One region of the Streptomyces sp. NPDC048297 genome, then DNA from elsewhere that is predicted to be linked to it. Evidence: riboswitches for the same ligand, from Rfam matches in the RefSeq annotation. Region 1 holds a riboswitch; the other holds the start of a gene.
What was found. A riboswitch is a leader RNA that binds a small molecule or an ion and turns the genes downstream of it on or off. The one in region 1 is predicted to bind cobalamin.
Positions count from the first base shown of each region.

Region 1 (7,591 bases):
AACGAGGTGTCCGGGGCCGGCACGAAGCGGCGCCCCGCGGCGGCGGCCACCTCGCGCAGGAACGCCCGCCGGAAGCCGTCCGACTCCAGCGAACCGTGCCAGTGCGTGCCCCAGGTGTGACCGACCCGGCAACCGTCCAGGAAGGCTTCCCCGCCGAGGACTTCGGCCACCCCGTGATGGATCTCGTACCCCTCGACCCGCTCGCCGAGGGCCTCCCCGGCCGGCCGGGTCAGGGTCTTCTCGCGGGCGAACCGCACCCGCACGGGCAGCACCCCGAGCCCGGGGACGGTGCCGGCGCGCGACTCGACGTCGTCCTCGATCTCCTCGCCGAGCACTTGGAAGCCACCGCAGATGCCCAGGACCGGGCGGCCGTCGGCGGCCCTGCGGACCAGCGCGTCGGCGAGGCCCCGCTCGCGCAGCCACTGAAGCGCCCGCACGGTCCCGCGCGTGCCCGGGACCACCGCCAGGTCCGCGTCCGCCAGCTCCTCCGGCCGGTCCACGAACCGCACGACGACGCCCGGTTCGGCGGCCAGCGCGTCCACGTCGGTGAAGTTCGACATCAGCGGGATCGCGCAGACGGCGACCCGCAGCACGTCCTCGCCGTGCGGCGGCGCGACCGTGGACTCGCGGACGGTGCCCCGCAACGACACACGAAGGCCGTCCTCCTCGTCGATGCCGAGCCCGTGCCGGAACGGCAGCACGCCGTACGTCCGCCTGCCGGTGAGACCTCGCAGCATCTCCACCCCGGGTTCCAGCAGCGAGACGTCGCCCCGGAACTTGTTGACCAGGAAGCCCGCGACCAGCTCCTGGTCCTCGGGCGAGAGCAGGGCGACGGTGCCGAAGAAGGAGGCGAAGACGCCGCCGCGGTCGATGTCGCCGACGACGAGGACGGGCAGCCGCGCACCCCGCGCGATCCCCATGTTGACGATGTCGGTGCGCCGCAGATTGATCTCGGCGGGAGAACCGGCCCCCTCACAGATCACCGCGTCATACGTGCCCCGCAACTCGGCCAGGCACTCCAGCACCGTGCCCAGCAGCTTCTGCTGGCGCCCGCCGTGGTAGCCGCGCGCGCTCATCTCGCCCACCGGCCTGCCCAGCAGCACCACTTGGCTGCTCTGCTCACCGCCGGGCTTGAGCAGCACGGGGTTCATCAGCGCGGTCGGCTCGATCCGGCAGGCCTGGGCCTGCATGGCCTGCGCTCGGCCGATCTCCGCGCCCTCGCGGGTCACGAAGGAGTTGAGAGACATGTTCTGCGCCTTGAAGGGCGCCACCTTGACGCCCTGGCGCACCAGCCACCGGCAGATCCCGGCCGTCACGACGCTCTTGCCGGCGTCGGAGGTGGTGCCGGCGACGAGGAGACCACCGTTCACTTGCCCCGTCCCTTCAGGTTCTTCAGCAGGACGCGCGCGGCGACCGTGGTGCCGAGCGCGAGCAGGCCGACGCGGCGGGACAGCCGTACCGCCCGGTCGATGTCGGTGACCTGGACGGGCCGCCCGGCGGCCCCGTTGAGCACGGGCCGGTGCTCGACGCGCCCGCCGTAGGACAGCGTCCCGCCGAGGCGTACCCCGAGGGCACCCGCGAACGACGCCTCGACAGGACCGGCGTTGGGGCTCGGATGCCTGTCCGCGTCCGCCCGCCACGCCCGCACGGCGCCGCGCGGATCGGGTCCGGCGAGCGTGGCCAGTACGGCGGTCAGCCGTGCCCCCGGCCAGCCGGCGACGTCGTCCAGGCGGGCGGAGGCCCAGCCGTAGCGCCGCAGACGGGGGGACTTGTGGCCGACCATCGCGTCCAGGGTGTTGACCGCCCGGAACCCGAGCAGCCCCGGAACCCCGCCGACCGCGCCCCACACCAGCGCGCCCACGACGGCGTCGGAGGTGTTCTCCGCGACCGACTCGACCACCGCGCGGGCGATCCCGTCGGCGTCGAGCGCCTGGGGGTCCCGGCCGCACAGGTGCGGCAGCCGCGCACGGGCGGTCGCCACGTCCCCGGCCCGCAGGGCATGCCCGACGGCTCGGGCCTCCCGGGCCAGTGAAGTGCCCCCGACGACGGCCCAGGTAGCAGCCGCGGTCAGCGCGACGGTCGCGGCGGGGGAGCGGCGCACGGCGCGCTCGGCCACCACACCCAGCGCGACGGCGCCTCCGGCGCACACGGCGGTGTGCAGCGCACCCCAGCCGCGGTGGTCGTGCCACAACGCGCCTTCCATGGCGCCGGCCGCACGCCCGAACACGGCGACGGGATGCCCGCGGCGTGGATCACCGAGGAGCAGGTCGCCCAGGAGGCCGGCGGCGGCGCCGTACGCGTACGAGCGATCGGCACCCATCGGCTCAGCCGGCCGTGGGCGAAGACGCGGTCCTGGTACGGGTTCTCGATCGGCAGCCGAGCATGGCGGTATGTCCTCACTCAGGGTGTCCACGCCCTGGTTCGACGAGACCGGCGGCGAGAGTTCCTGGCTCCCGGGGGTTCTACCCCGGTGACAGTGGCGGGACCGCGCCGGATTCGCACCGGCTTCCTCTTCTGCCGCCGTACATGGCCCCGGCAGTCCACCACGCTCCCGGAAGAGCCGTCAACTTGCCGTTGACCTGCGCGGAGAGAGTGTGCCGAGCCCCACACAGCCCCGCGTCGGGCGCCGCTCACGCGATGCCGGGGCACACGAAAGACTCCGCCCCCCGAACGCTTCGGGGCGGAGTCTTCCGGACGGACGGTCAGGCCGGGGCCGTGGCCTGGGGGTTGAGGTCTTGATCTGAGGGATCAGGCCTTGGCCACGATCAGGTAGATGCCGTACGCCACCGCGGCAGCGCAGGCGGCGAAGCAGACGTACGCGCCGGTCACCGCGAGCGCCGCGGAGTTGCCCTGCGCCGCGGCCTTCTCCCGGCGGGAGAGGCCGGTGACACCGAGGGTGAACAGGACCACCAGGCCCACGGTCGCCACGAGGCTGACACCGAAGACGGAGCCGATGGCCGCCCAGTCGATCTTCATGGGGATGCTTCCTTCAGGTACCGGGTGCTCGGGGTCAGACCGCGGCGGCCGGCGGGGTCGCCGGGGCCGCCGGGGCCGGGTCGGCGGTGGCCGGAGCCGCGATGGTGGCCGTCAGGCCCTCGGTCACGGTCGCGGTGACGGTGCCGGCCGGGGGCGGGGTCACCGCGGCCATGGCGGTGGTCACCACGCCGGCCGGCTCGGTGACGCCGTCGGCGGTGACGTTGGTGTGGTCGACGACCTCACGGCGGGAGACCTTCCAGATCGCGGCGCTGGCGGCGACCAGGAGGACGAGGACGAGCCCGGTGCCCCAGTCGCCCAGCTCCGTCACCGACTCGGCGCCCGCGCCGACCAGGGCGGCGGCCGGGAGGGTCAGCACCCAGGCGACGACCATCCGGGTCGCGGTGGACCAGCGCACCACACCGCCCTTGCGGCCCAGGCCCGCACCCATCACCGAACCGGAGACGACGTGCGTGGTGGACAGGGAGAAGCCCAGGTGGGAGGAGGCCAGGATGGCGGTGGCGGCGCTGGTCTGCGCGGCGAAGCCCTGCTGCGGCTGCAGGTCGGTCAGGCCCTTGCCCATGGTGCGGATGATGCGCCAGCCGCCGATGTAGGTGCCGAGCGCGATGGCCAGGCCCGCGGAGAGGATGACCCAGGTGGGAGGGTTGGAGTCGGGGGCGATGGTGCCGCCCGCGACCAGCGCGAGGGTGATGATGCCCATCGTCTTCTGCGCGTCGTTGGTGCCGTGCGCGAGGGAGACCAGGCCGGCGGAGGCGATCTGGCCGGCGCGGTAGCCCTTGCGGGTGGCCTCGCCGCCGGCGTTCTTGCCGATGCCGTAGGAGAAGCGGGTGGCGAGCGTCGCCGCGAGACCGGCCACCAGCGGTGCGGCGACCGCCGGGAGCAGGACCTTGGTGACCAGGACGTCACCGTGGACGGCGCCGAGGCCCGCCGAGGCGACGGTGGCACCGACCAGGCCGCCCATCAGGGCGTGCGAGGAGCTGGAGGGAAGTCCCACCAGCCAGGTCAGCAGGTTCCAGAGGATCGCGCCGGTGAGGGCGGCGAAGATGACCTCGGGACGGATGCCGTTCTCATCGACGAGACCCTTGGAGATCGTGTTGGCGACCTCCACGGAGAGGAAGGCGCCCACAAGGTTGAGGGCGGCGGACAGGGCCACCGCGACCTTGGGCTTGAGCGCACCGGTCGAGATGGTGGTGGCCATCGCGTTGGCGGTGTCGTGAAAACCGTTCGTGAAATCAAACGCGAGTGCGGTTACCACCACAATCGCGAGGATCAGCGAGAAGTTTTCCATTTACCCAGGCAATCGTTCGAGGTCATTGGCTGTTGGACCGTAGGCAACCTGGGTGAACGGAAGATGAACTGAGGCGGGCTTGAGGGTGTCTTGAACGGGGGGTCGGGGTTCCGTTCGTCTCCGGTGCCTCAGGCGCCCCTTGGTCAGCGGCCGAGCGCGAAGGCCCGCAGCCGGCTCCGCGGCCCGTTGAAGAGATTCTGGTCACCCGGCAGACCGCCCCGGATGTCGTACTGCCAGAAGGTCCAGTGCTGCCAGCCGCCGGGCAGCGACCCCGGGTCCGGGGCGCCGTGGCTGGCGATCCACAGGGCGTGGTCACCGGCGAACGCGCGGCTGTCGCCGGTGCAGGCGCTCCACCACAGGGCGGTCGTGTAGATCACCGGGCGGCGGCCGGTCTCCCGCCTGACCTCGTCGCTGAACGACCGGATCCAGCGGACCATCCCCGGCCGGCTCAGCCCGTAGCACTTCTCGTGCGGGTCGTACGGGTTGTACTCGATGTCGAGCGCGGGCGGCAGCGTGCGCCCGTCCGGGCGCCAGTCGCCGCCGTTCCGCACGAAGTAGGCGGCCTGCTCCGCGCCGGAGGACCGGTCCGGACGGGCGAAGTGGTACGCGCCCCGGATCAGCCCCGCCCGGCGGGCGCCGCCGTACTGCCGGTCGAAGTAGGGGTTGCGGTAGCCGGTGGACTCGGTCGCCTTCACGTAGACGAACCGCGCGCCCTTCGAGCGGACCTCCGGCCAGTCGACGTGCTCCTGGTGGGACGACACGTCGTGGCCCACGGGCAGCCCCGCCATGGCCGCCGACGGCAGTCCTCCCGCCGCGGCCGAGGACGGCCCGGCGGTCGCCGTCTGGGCGCCCGCGAGGGCGAGCACCGCGGTGGCCGCGGCGAGGACGCCCGCGCGGCGACGCGCGGGATGCGCAGGGGGCGCGGGATGCGTGGGAGGCGCGGGGAGTGAAGAACGTGAACTGGGGGAGTGGTCGCGGGTCATGTGTCCTCCCGGGGGCGGGGCCGACGGAGTCCGGCGAGCGGGAGGAACATTGAACGCAGGCGATCATCGACGGGGAGCAGTTTTTCGTATATTTCAGGGCGATATACGCCCGTTCGGCGGCACAACTGTTGCGTTCCCGCGCGCCGTTCCCCACCCGGCCTGCTGGCAGGATCACCGCATGGCTGAACAGCGGCGCACGGCAGGCGCGGACGGGGACGGGGACGAGCGCGGGGGCAGGGGCGCGCGCGGGGACGAGGCACGCGTCTGGGAGGAGCTGGTCGCGACGGCACGGCGGACCGTCGCCGACGGGCTCGTCGTCGGCACCTCCGGCAACGTCTCCGCGCGGGTCGGGGACACCGTCCTCGTCACCCCTTCGGGCGTGCCCTACGACCGGCTGACCCCGGACGACATCACCGGTGTCGACCTCACCGGCCGGCAGGTGCTCGGCACGCTGGTGCCGACCAGCGAACTGCCCATGCACCTCGCGGTCTACCGCACGACCGACGCCCGCGCCGTCGTCCACACCCACGCCGTGCACGCCACGGCCGTCTCCACCCTCGTGACCGAGCTGCCCGCGATCCACTACATGGCCAGCGCCCTCGGTGGCCGCGTCCGGGTCGCCCCCTACGCGGCCTACGGCACCGACGAACTCGCCGCGAACATGCTGCACGCCCTCACCGACCGCTCCGGCTGCCTCCTGCGCAACCACGGCACCGTCACCTACGGCACCACCCTCGACCAGGCCTACGACCGCACCGCCCAGCTGGAGTGGATGTGCCGTCTGTGGCTGACCGCGTCCTCGCTCCCGGCTCTGAGCCCGTCCCTGCTCACCGACTCCCAACTCTCCGAGGTCACCGAACGCCTAAAGGGGTACGGACAGCACAGCTGACCACCCGCGCTTCCGCTCCGCGCTTCCGCTCCGGGGTTTCGCTCCGCTGTTCCGCTCGGCTGTCCCGGTCCGAGTTCCCGGTCCGTGGTTTCGCTCCGTGCTTTCGCTCGGCTGTCCCGGTCCGGGGTTCAGTTCCGGGGTTTCGCTCGGCTGTCCCGGTCCGCTGTTCCGCTCCAGGGTTTTGCTCCGCTGTTCCGCTCCGCGCTTTCGCTTCGCCGTGTTCCTCCGCTGGCCGGGATCACCGACCGCCACGACACTGGACGCGTGCGCACCGTCAAGGCGACCGCCGCCGCACTCACCGCAGTCCTGGCCGCCGGCGCGGCATCCGTGGCCGCCGGCCGGCTCGCCAGCGACGCCGCGCTGAAGGCGCCCGCGGGCCGGCCCCTGCCCACCGAGCCCCGCCTCACCGTGCACGCCACGGCGGCCGGCCGGATCACCCTCACCCGCGACCTGGCCTCCCTGCGCCCCGGCACCTACGGCCTCGCCGGCGACGGCTCCCACGCGGTCGTCGGCGCCGTCCTGGAGTCCGCCGAGCGCAGCGCCGACACCGTCGTCCGCCGCCTCGAACGCGTCACGCACGGCGCCCTCGGACCCGGCGACGCGGTGTGGCTCACCCCGAACGTGTACGTCGGCAACCCGAGCGGCGCCCTCGGTCTCGAACACGCCGACGTCGACGTGCCCGGTGAACTGGGCTCCCTGCCCGCCTGGTTCGTGCCGGGGCAGCGGGACACCTGGGTGATCGCGGTCCACGGCCTGGGCGCCACCCGCGAGCACACCATGAACGTCATGCGCTTTCTGCACGAGCGGCGCCTGCCCGTCCTCGCGCTCGCCTACCGCGGCGACCTCGGCGCCCCGCGCCCCCCGGACGGCCTGAACCACCTCGGCGAGACCGAGTGGCGGGACGTCGACGCGGCGATCCGCTACGCCGTCCGCTACGGCGCCGCCCGGGTCGTCCTCCTCGGCTGGTCCACCGGCGCCACCATGGCCCTGCGCACCGTCGAGCACTCCCCGGTGCGGGAACGCGTCGTCGGCCTCGTCCTCGACTCGCCGGTGCTCGACTGGGAGGCCACGGTGCGCGCCCTGGCACGGGCCCACCACACCCCCGGCCCGCTGCTGCCGCTCGCGGTGCGGGCCGCGCAGGGCCGGACCGGACTCTCCGCCGACCAGGTCGCCGGGCCCGCCGACCCCGCCCCGCCGCCCGTGCCCACGCTGATCTTCCACGGCCCGGACGACACGGTGGCCCCCTGGGAGTACTCCCGCCGCCTCGCCGCCCGCCACCCCGACCGGGTCGCCCTGCACACCGTCGCCCAGGCCTCGCACGCCGCGATGTGGAACGTGGACCCGGAGGAGTACGAGGAGCGCCTGCGCCGATTCCTGATACCCCTGATGTGAGCCGGCCGGTACCCCTGATGCGAACCGGCCGAGGTGGGACACCTG
Region 1 is NZ_JBICZA010000009.1:82,116-89,706, reverse strand. Features, by position in the region: gene ACGFYV_RS12335 (cobyric acid synthase) at 1-1,370, opposite strand, end outside; gene ACGFYV_RS12330 (cobalamin biosynthesis protein) at 1,367-2,320, opposite strand; cobalamin riboswitch at 2,418-2,560, opposite strand; gene ACGFYV_RS12325 (hypothetical protein) at 2,749-2,976, opposite strand; gene ACGFYV_RS12320 (anion permease) at 3,011-4,282, opposite strand; gene ACGFYV_RS12315 (lysozyme) at 4,426-5,265, opposite strand; gene ACGFYV_RS12310 (class II aldolase/adducin family protein) at 5,444-6,154, shown strand; gene ACGFYV_RS12305 (alpha/beta hydrolase) at 6,419-7,546, shown strand.

Region 2 (7,591 bases), on a different contig from region 1:
CCGCTGTTCGATCACATGCCCTACAGACGCCCTCACCGACTGTCACGGAACGGGACCCATGCCAGCGCAATCCAAGGCGGAAGCCAGTAGCGTCCGGCCCCTGTCGGAACCGCTCACCGAGCGGCAGCAGGCCCGTCGGCGGCGGATCCTGCACACGAGCGCGCAACTGGCGAGCCGGGGCGGTTTCGACGCGGTGCAGATGCGCGAGGTCGCCGAGTCCTCGCAGGTGGCCCTGGGCACCCTGTACCGCTACTTCCCGTCCAAGGTGCATCTGCTGGTCGCGACCATGCAGGACCAGCTGGAGCGCATGCACGGCACGCTGCGCAAGAAGCCCCCGGCGGGCGAGCGGCCGGCCGAGCGGGTCGCGGAGACCCTGATGCGGGCCTTCCGCGCCCTGCAGCGCGAACCGCATCTGGCCGACGCCATGGTCCGCGCCCTGACCTTCGCGGACCGCAGCGTCTCCCCCGAGGTCGACCAGGTATCCCGGCAGACCACGGCGATCATCCTGGACGCGATGGGCCGGGAGAATCCGACCCCCGAGCAGCTCTCCGCGGTCCGCGTCATCGAGCACACCTGGCACTCGGCCCTCATCACCTGGCTCTCGGGGCGCGCCTCCATCGCCCAGGTCAAGATCGACATCGAGACGGTGTGCCGCCTGATCGACCTGACGGACCCGGACCCGAACGCGGACCCGGACCCGGACGCGTCCCGCTGACCGACCTCTGGCCGTCAGTCCTCCGGTCCCCTGACCTTTCGGCCTTCTGGTCATCCTGCCTTCTGGCCCTCTAGTCCTCCGGCGGGAACACCGGTTCGCCGCTGTCCGCCAGGGTGATCATGATGGCTTCGACCGGGCAGCTCTCGGCCGCGCTCAGAACCGGTTCGCCGGCGTCGGTGTCCGGTTCGACGGGGTGGGACTGGCGGGCCGGGTCGAGCCGGAAGCCGTCGGGGGCGTGGTGGAGGCACTGGGCGGAGCCGATGCAGAGGGAGCGGTCGACCTCGATGTGCCAGCGGTCTCCCATCCTCAGGCCCCCGCCGGGAGGTGGATCATCTTGTGTTCGAGGTAGGCGGAGTAGCCCTCGGGCCTGAACTCCCGCCCCAGACCGGAGTTCTTGTAGCCGCCGAACGGGCCGAGCATGTCGAGGCTGAAGGTGTTGACGGAGTAGGTGCCGGTGCGGATCCGCCGGGCGACCTCGATGCCGCGCTCGACGTCCGCCGTCCACACGCTGCCGGAGAGGCCGTAGTCGGAGTCGTCGGCGATCTTCACGGCCTCCTGTTCGTCGCCGTAGGGCAGGAGACAGATCACGGGCCCGAAGATCTCCTCGCGGGCGATGCGCATGGCGTTGTCGACGTCCCCGAAGAGGGTGGGCTCGACGTACCAGCCCTTGTCCAGTCCGGCGGGGCGGCCACCGCCGCTGAGGACCTTGGCGCCCTCTTCCTGGCCGATGCGGATGTAGTCGAGGCTGCGCTGCTGCTGGCGCCGGGCGACCAGGGGGCCGACCTGGGTGGCGGGGTCGAGCGGGTCGCCGACCTTCAGGGCGCTCGCCGCCCGCGCGAAGGCGTCGGCGAACTCGTCGTAGCGGGCGCGCGGGACGAGGATGCGGGTCTGGGCGACACAGGCCTGGCCGTTGTTCATCCAGGCCGCCGGGACGATGCCCGACACGGCGGTATCGAGGTCCGCGTCCGGCAGCACGACCGCGGCCGACTTGCCGCCCAGTTCCAGGGTGACGCGGGTGAGGTTGCGGGCGGCCACCTCCATCACGCGCTTGCCTGCCGCGACCGAGCCGGTGAAGGAGACCTTGTCGACACCCGGGTGCCCGACCAGGTACTCACTCACCTCGCGGTCGGCGGGAAGGATGGACAGCACGCCTTCCGGCAGCCCGGCCTCGCGCGCGATCTCGCCGAGCAGGTACGCGTCCAGCGGGGACTCCGGGGACGGTTTGAGGACGACCGTGCAGCCGGCCAGCAGCGCGGGCGCGAGCTTGGCCGCGGCCACGAACTGCGGGACGTTCCACGGGACGACGGCCGCGACCACGCCGACCGGTTCGCGCCGGACGAGGAGCGGGCCGAGGATGCCGTCGCGGCGCTCCTCGTGCGGGAAGTCCTGGGCGACCCGGATCGCCGCGTCCCACACCATCATCGCGCCGAGCGCCTGCGCGAGGACGCTCCACGAGTACGGGGAGCCGTTCTCGGCGGAGATCACCCGGGCGATCTCCTCGTGCCGGGCGAGGATGCCGTCCTTGATGCGCGTGACGACCTCGATCCGCTCCCGCACCGACGCGCGCGGCCAGGGTCCCTGGTCGAACGCGCGCCGCGCGACGGCCACCGCCCGGTCCACGTCCGCCGGCGAGGCGTGCGGCACCCGGCCGATGACCTCCTCGGTGTGCGGGGAGATCACCTCGATGACGTCCCGGCCCAACGGGTCGGTCGGCTCCCCTCCGATGAACAGCTGCCCGTGCTCCACGAGTTCCGTCATGGCCGACCGCCTCCGCACTGCCGCACACGGTATCTGACGCTGCATCAGAACTGATATCAGTTCCAGTTATGGTGGGCAATGGTCATCGGTCGTTGGTCATTGGCATGGGGCAATGGGCATGGGGCAGCGGCGTCGGTGGGGCGGAGGACAGATGGCCGGGACGTTCGATCACGGCGGGGGCGTGCGGTCCGTCCAGGTGCCCATCCGGACAACCCCCTCGGGCACACGCTGGTGTACGTCGTGGACACCGACCGTGGCCCGGTGCTCGTGGACACGGGCTGGGACGACCCCTCGTCCTGGGACACGCTGGTCGCGGGGCTCGCCGGCTGCGGCACCTCGGTCGAGGAGCTGTACGGGGTCGTCATCACCCATCACCACCCGGACCACCACGGGCTGTCCGCGCGGGTGCGGGAGGCGTCCGGGGCGTGGGTGGCGATGCACGCGGCCGACACGGAGATCGTGCGCCGGGCGCGGGAGACGCGTCCGGAGCGGTGGTTCTCGTACATGGCCGACAAGCTGACGGCCGCGGGGGCGCCCGAGGACCATGTCGCTCCGCTGCGCGCGGCGCGTGGCCGCCGTACCCTTCCCGGCCTGTCCCCCGCGCTCCCGGACCGCGAGGTCGTCCCCGGCGAACTCCTCGACCTGCCCGGCCGCCGGCTGCGCGCGATCTGGACCCCGGGTCACACCCCCGGCCACGTCTGCCTGCACCTGGAGGAGGAGCACCCCGCTCAACTCCCCGGCCACGGGCGCCTGTTCAGCGGTGACCACCTGCTCCCGCGGATCACCCCGCACATCGGCCTGTACGAGGACCGCGAGGACGCGACCGTGACCGACCCCCTCGGCGACTACCTCGACTCCCTGGAACGGGTCGGCCGCCTCGCCCCCGCCGAGGTCCTGCCCGCACACCAGCACGCCTTCACCGACGCCCCCGCCCGGGTCCGGGAACTCCTCACCCACCACGAGGACCGGCTCACCGGCCTGCTCTCCCTCCTCTCCGTCCCCCTCACCCCCTGGCAGCTCGCCGAGCGCATGGAGTGGAACCGTCCCTGGTCCGACATCCCCTACGGCTCCCGCACCATCGCGGTCTCCGAGGCCGAGGCCCATCTGCGCCGCCTCGTGAAACTGGGCCGCGCGGAGGCCGTCCCGGGGAGCGAACCGGTGATGTACGTGGCGGTGTGATCGTCACGTTCGTGGCGGTGTGATCAGACCTTTTCGAGCGGACGGTGCGGGCCGGTCGGCAGTTCGACCTTGATCAGGTCGCCGGGGCGCACGACGCCGCCCTCCTTCACGACGCTCATGATTCCGGCCTTGCGGACGATGTCGCCGAGGTCGTCGCGGCCGACGACCTGCTTCAGCAGTCCGCCTTGGAAGGTGTCGATCTGCAGGCAGGGGTTGCGCAGGCCGGTCACCTCGACCACGGCCGCGGCGCCGATGCGCAGCAGTGTGCCCACCGGCAGGCGGAGCAGGTCGATGCCGCGGGTGGTGATGTTCTCCCCCAGCTCGCCGGGCGCCACGCGGAAGCCCGCCTCTCCGACCTCGTCGAAGAGTTCTGCGTGGATGAGGTGGACCTGGCGCAGGTTCGGTTGCGTGGGGTCCTGCGCGATGCGCGAGCGGTGCTTGACCGTCACACCGGCGTGGACGTCCCCTTCGACACCGAGGCCGGCGAGCAGGGTGATGCTCTCCCGGTTCGGCTTCGTGAACGAGTACACGCTGTTGCTGCTGACCGCCGTCACTTCCCCGCTCATGTGCGCAACCCCCTCTTCGCCGCCACGATCCACCCAGAGCCTAACCATGGGTCCCGTCGCCGTCATGGGCCCCGTCCCCGTGATGGGCCCCGTCCCCGTGATGGGCCCCGTCCCCGTGATGGGCCCCGTCCCCGTGATGGGCCCCGTCCCCGTGATGGGTCCCGTCCCCGTCATCGGCCGTGAGCCCGGTCACCGGGTTCCTGTGCGCACGGCCACTCCCCTGGCCGCGCGAGGCTGCCGGTAAAGTGGCGGGGTCGTCATCACACCTGTACGGGGGGAAGCCGGTGCAATTCCGGCGCTGACCCGCAACCGTGAGCCGTCCCCAGGACGGTGAGCCGGACCGCCTCGCACGGGACGTTGACCGGCTCGCGTGCGCGGCGGTCCGCCGTGCACGGCACCGTCGAGGTATACGGAGCCGAGCCGCCCGGGTGCTACCCGTGCGCTGCCGGCCCCCGCAGGAGAGGCAGTCGCCGACCATGAACGTCCGCCGCAGTGCCGCGGCTCTCGCCGCCGTAGGCGTGCTGGCCGCCGCCGCGCCCGCCACGGCCGCCGGCCAGTCCCCGTCCGCCTCCCCGAAGGTGACGCTCCCCGCCGGGCTGTTCGGCAAGGCCGACCCGACGTACGACGGCGTCTGGCGCCAGTCGCTGTCCCTGCTCGCCCAGCACACCGTCAGTGAGCGGCCTGCCGCCTCGGCCGTCGACTGGCTGGTGGGGCAGCAGTGCGCCGACGGCTCCTTCGCCGCGTTCCGGGCGGACACTGCGGCGCCCTGCGGGGGCAAGGGCGGTGCCCAGAGCGACACCAACAGCACCGGCGCGGCCGTCCAGGCCCTGCGGGCGGTCGGCGGGCACGACGGCGAGGTCCGCAAGGCCGTGGCCTGGCTGAAGACCGTGCAGAACAAGGACGGCGGCTGGGGCTACTCGCCCGGCGGCGCCAGCGACACCAACTCCACGTCCGTCGTCGTCGGCGCCCTCGCGTCCGCCGGTGAGGACACCGCCGCGCTGCGCGGCAAGGGCGGGACCCCGGACGAGGCGCTGGCGGGCCTGGCCCTCCCCTGCTCCGCGGACGGTGGCGGCGCCTTCGCCTACCAGCCCGACAAGAAGGGCAAGCTCGTCGCCAACGCGGACGCGACGGCGGCGGGTGTGCTGGGGGCGCTCGGCAAGGGGTTCGTGGTGGAGCCCGGCAAGGCCCGGGACAAGGCCCCCGCCTGCTCCTCCTCCGGCAAGGCCACGCCGGGCCGGCTGGCGGACAACGCCTCCGCGTACCTCGCGGGCGCCGTCGCCAGGACCGGTCACCTGACGTCCGCCCTTCCGGGCGCCACGGACCAGCCCGACTACGGCAACACGGCCGACACGGTCGTCGCACTCGCCGCGAACGGCTGGACCGCGCAGGCGAAGAAGCCGTACGCCTGGCTGGAGAAGAACGCGGTGGCCTGGGCGGGTCAGACCGGTCCGGCCGCCTACGCCCAACTGGTCCTCACCGCCCACGCGATGGGTGAGCAGCCGCGGGACTTCGGCGGCACGGACCTGGTGACGGCGCTGGACAAGTTGGGGCCGGCTCCGCAGCAGGAGAAGAAGGACGGTACGCAGGCGGAGAAGGCCGACAAGAAGGCCGACGAGAAGGGTTCCGGCAACGGCGTCTGGTGGATCGTCGGCGTCGGTCTCGTCGCCGGCATCGGCATCGGCTTCCTGCTCAGCGGCCGCAAGAAGCGGCAGCCGTGACCGCCGTCCGCCGTGCCACGGCCACGCTGATACCTACGGTGGTATTCGCTTTGGTATTTGCGCTTATGTCCGCGTTCGTCCTTCTGGTCGGGGCGGGGCAGGCGCAGGCCGCCGGGTACCGGTACTGGTCGTTCTGGGAGCGTTCCGGTGGCCACTGGACGTACGCCACGCAGGGCCCGGCGACCGCGCGCCCCGACGACGGTTCCGTGGAGGGCTTCCGGTTCGCGGTCAGCGCGGACTCCTCCGACGCGAGCCGGCCGCGCGGCACGGCGGACTTCTCGACGATCTGCGCGGGGACGCCCGCGAAGTCGGGGACGAAACGGGTGGCCCTGGTCATCGACTTCGGCGTCCCCGCGGACGCCCCCTCCGGTGAGACGCCGCCGGCGCATCGCGGCACGGCCTGCGCGCGGGTCGCCTCCGACGCGACGTCGGCGGAGGCCCTGGCCGCCGTCGCCAAGCCCCTGCGCTACGACACCAACGCCCTGTTGTGCGCCATCGCCGGGTACCCCCAGAAGGGGTGCGGTGAGCAGGTCGCTACCGGGGGGAAGGCTCCGCAGAAGGGGGCTTCGGCGAAGGGGGCTTCGGCGAAGGAGTCGGACGGTGGCCCCTCGCTGGGGTTGCCGATCGGTGTCGGTGTGGTCGCGCTGCTGGCGGGGGCGGCGGTGTGGCGGGCGCGGCGGCGCACCCATGCGTAGGCGCGGTGCGGGTGGGCGGTTTTTTGCTGGGCGGTGTTCCTTGGCTGCGGGTTGGTCGTGGTCGGTTGCGCAGTTCCCCGCGCCCCTTGGGAGTCGACGGGCCGTCGGCTGGATGGCTCGCGGAGATACGGGCACGTGGGGAAGTGCGGGGCGGTGGGTGGGTGCGGGTTGGTCGTGGTTGGTCGCGCAGTTCCCCGCGCCCCTGGGGAGTCGACGGGCCGTCGGCCGGATGGCTCGCGGGGATACGGGCACGTGGGGAAGTGCGGGGCGGTGGGTGGGTGCGGGTTGGTTGTGGTTGGTCGCGCAGTTCCCCGCGCCCCTGGGGAGTCGACGGGCCGTCGGCCGGATGGCTCGCGGGGGTAAGGGCACGCGGGGAAATGCGGGGCGGTCGTCGTTGGTGGCGCGGTTCGCCGCGCCCCTAGGGGATCGACGGGCCGTCGGACGGATGGCCCGGGGAGGGCAGTTGCATCCGGGGGCGTGGTGGTTGTGGTCGCTCGGGTTGGGGACGGCTGCCACGCGTACCACCAACCCGCTCCTCCTCGCGCTCCTCATGGCCTCGGCGGGGTACGTCGTGGCCACGCATCGTTCCGCCGCGCCCTGGGCTCGCTCCTATACCGCCTTCGCCAAGCTTGCCGTCGCCGTTCTCCTCGTACGTCTCGGTTTCACGGTGGTGCTGGGCTCGCCCATCCCGGGCTCGCACGTCCTGTTCACGCTCCCTGAAGTCCCGCTTCCCGAGTGGGCGCAGGGCATCCGTCTGGGGGGCCGGGTCACGGCGGAGGCGCTGCTCTTCTCGGCGTACAACGGGCTGAAACTGGCCGCGCTCCTCATCTGCGTCGGCGCCGCGAACGCCCTCGCCAGCCCGGCACGGCTGCTCAAGTCGCTGCCCGGCGCCCTGTACGAGGCAGGCGTGGCCGTGGTCGTCGCGCTGACGTTCGCGCCCCATCTCATCGCCGATGTACA
Region 2 is NZ_JBICZA010000027.1:78,679-86,269, reverse strand. Features, by position in the region: gene ACGFYV_RS26710 (TetR family transcriptional regulator) at 59-715, shown strand; gene ACGFYV_RS26705 (ferredoxin) at 786-1,019, opposite strand; gene ACGFYV_RS26700 (aldehyde dehydrogenase) at 1,022-2,473, opposite strand; partial or broken gene ACGFYV_RS26695 (MBL fold metallo-hydrolase) at 2,625-3,652, shown strand; gene ACGFYV_RS26690 (MOSC domain-containing protein) at 3,676-4,218, opposite strand; cobalamin riboswitch at 4,453-4,581, shown strand; gene ACGFYV_RS26685 (prenyltransferase/squalene oxidase repeat-containing protein) at 4,695-5,936, shown strand; gene ACGFYV_RS26680 (SCO2322 family protein) at 6,002-6,631, shown strand; gene ACGFYV_RS26675 (CbiQ family ECF transporter T component) at 7,077-7,591, shown strand, end outside.
Region 2: another riboswitch for cobalamin. It lies ahead of ACGFYV_RS26685 (prenyltransferase/squalene oxidase repeat-containing protein); the one in region 1 lies ahead of ACGFYV_RS12330 (cobalamin biosynthesis protein).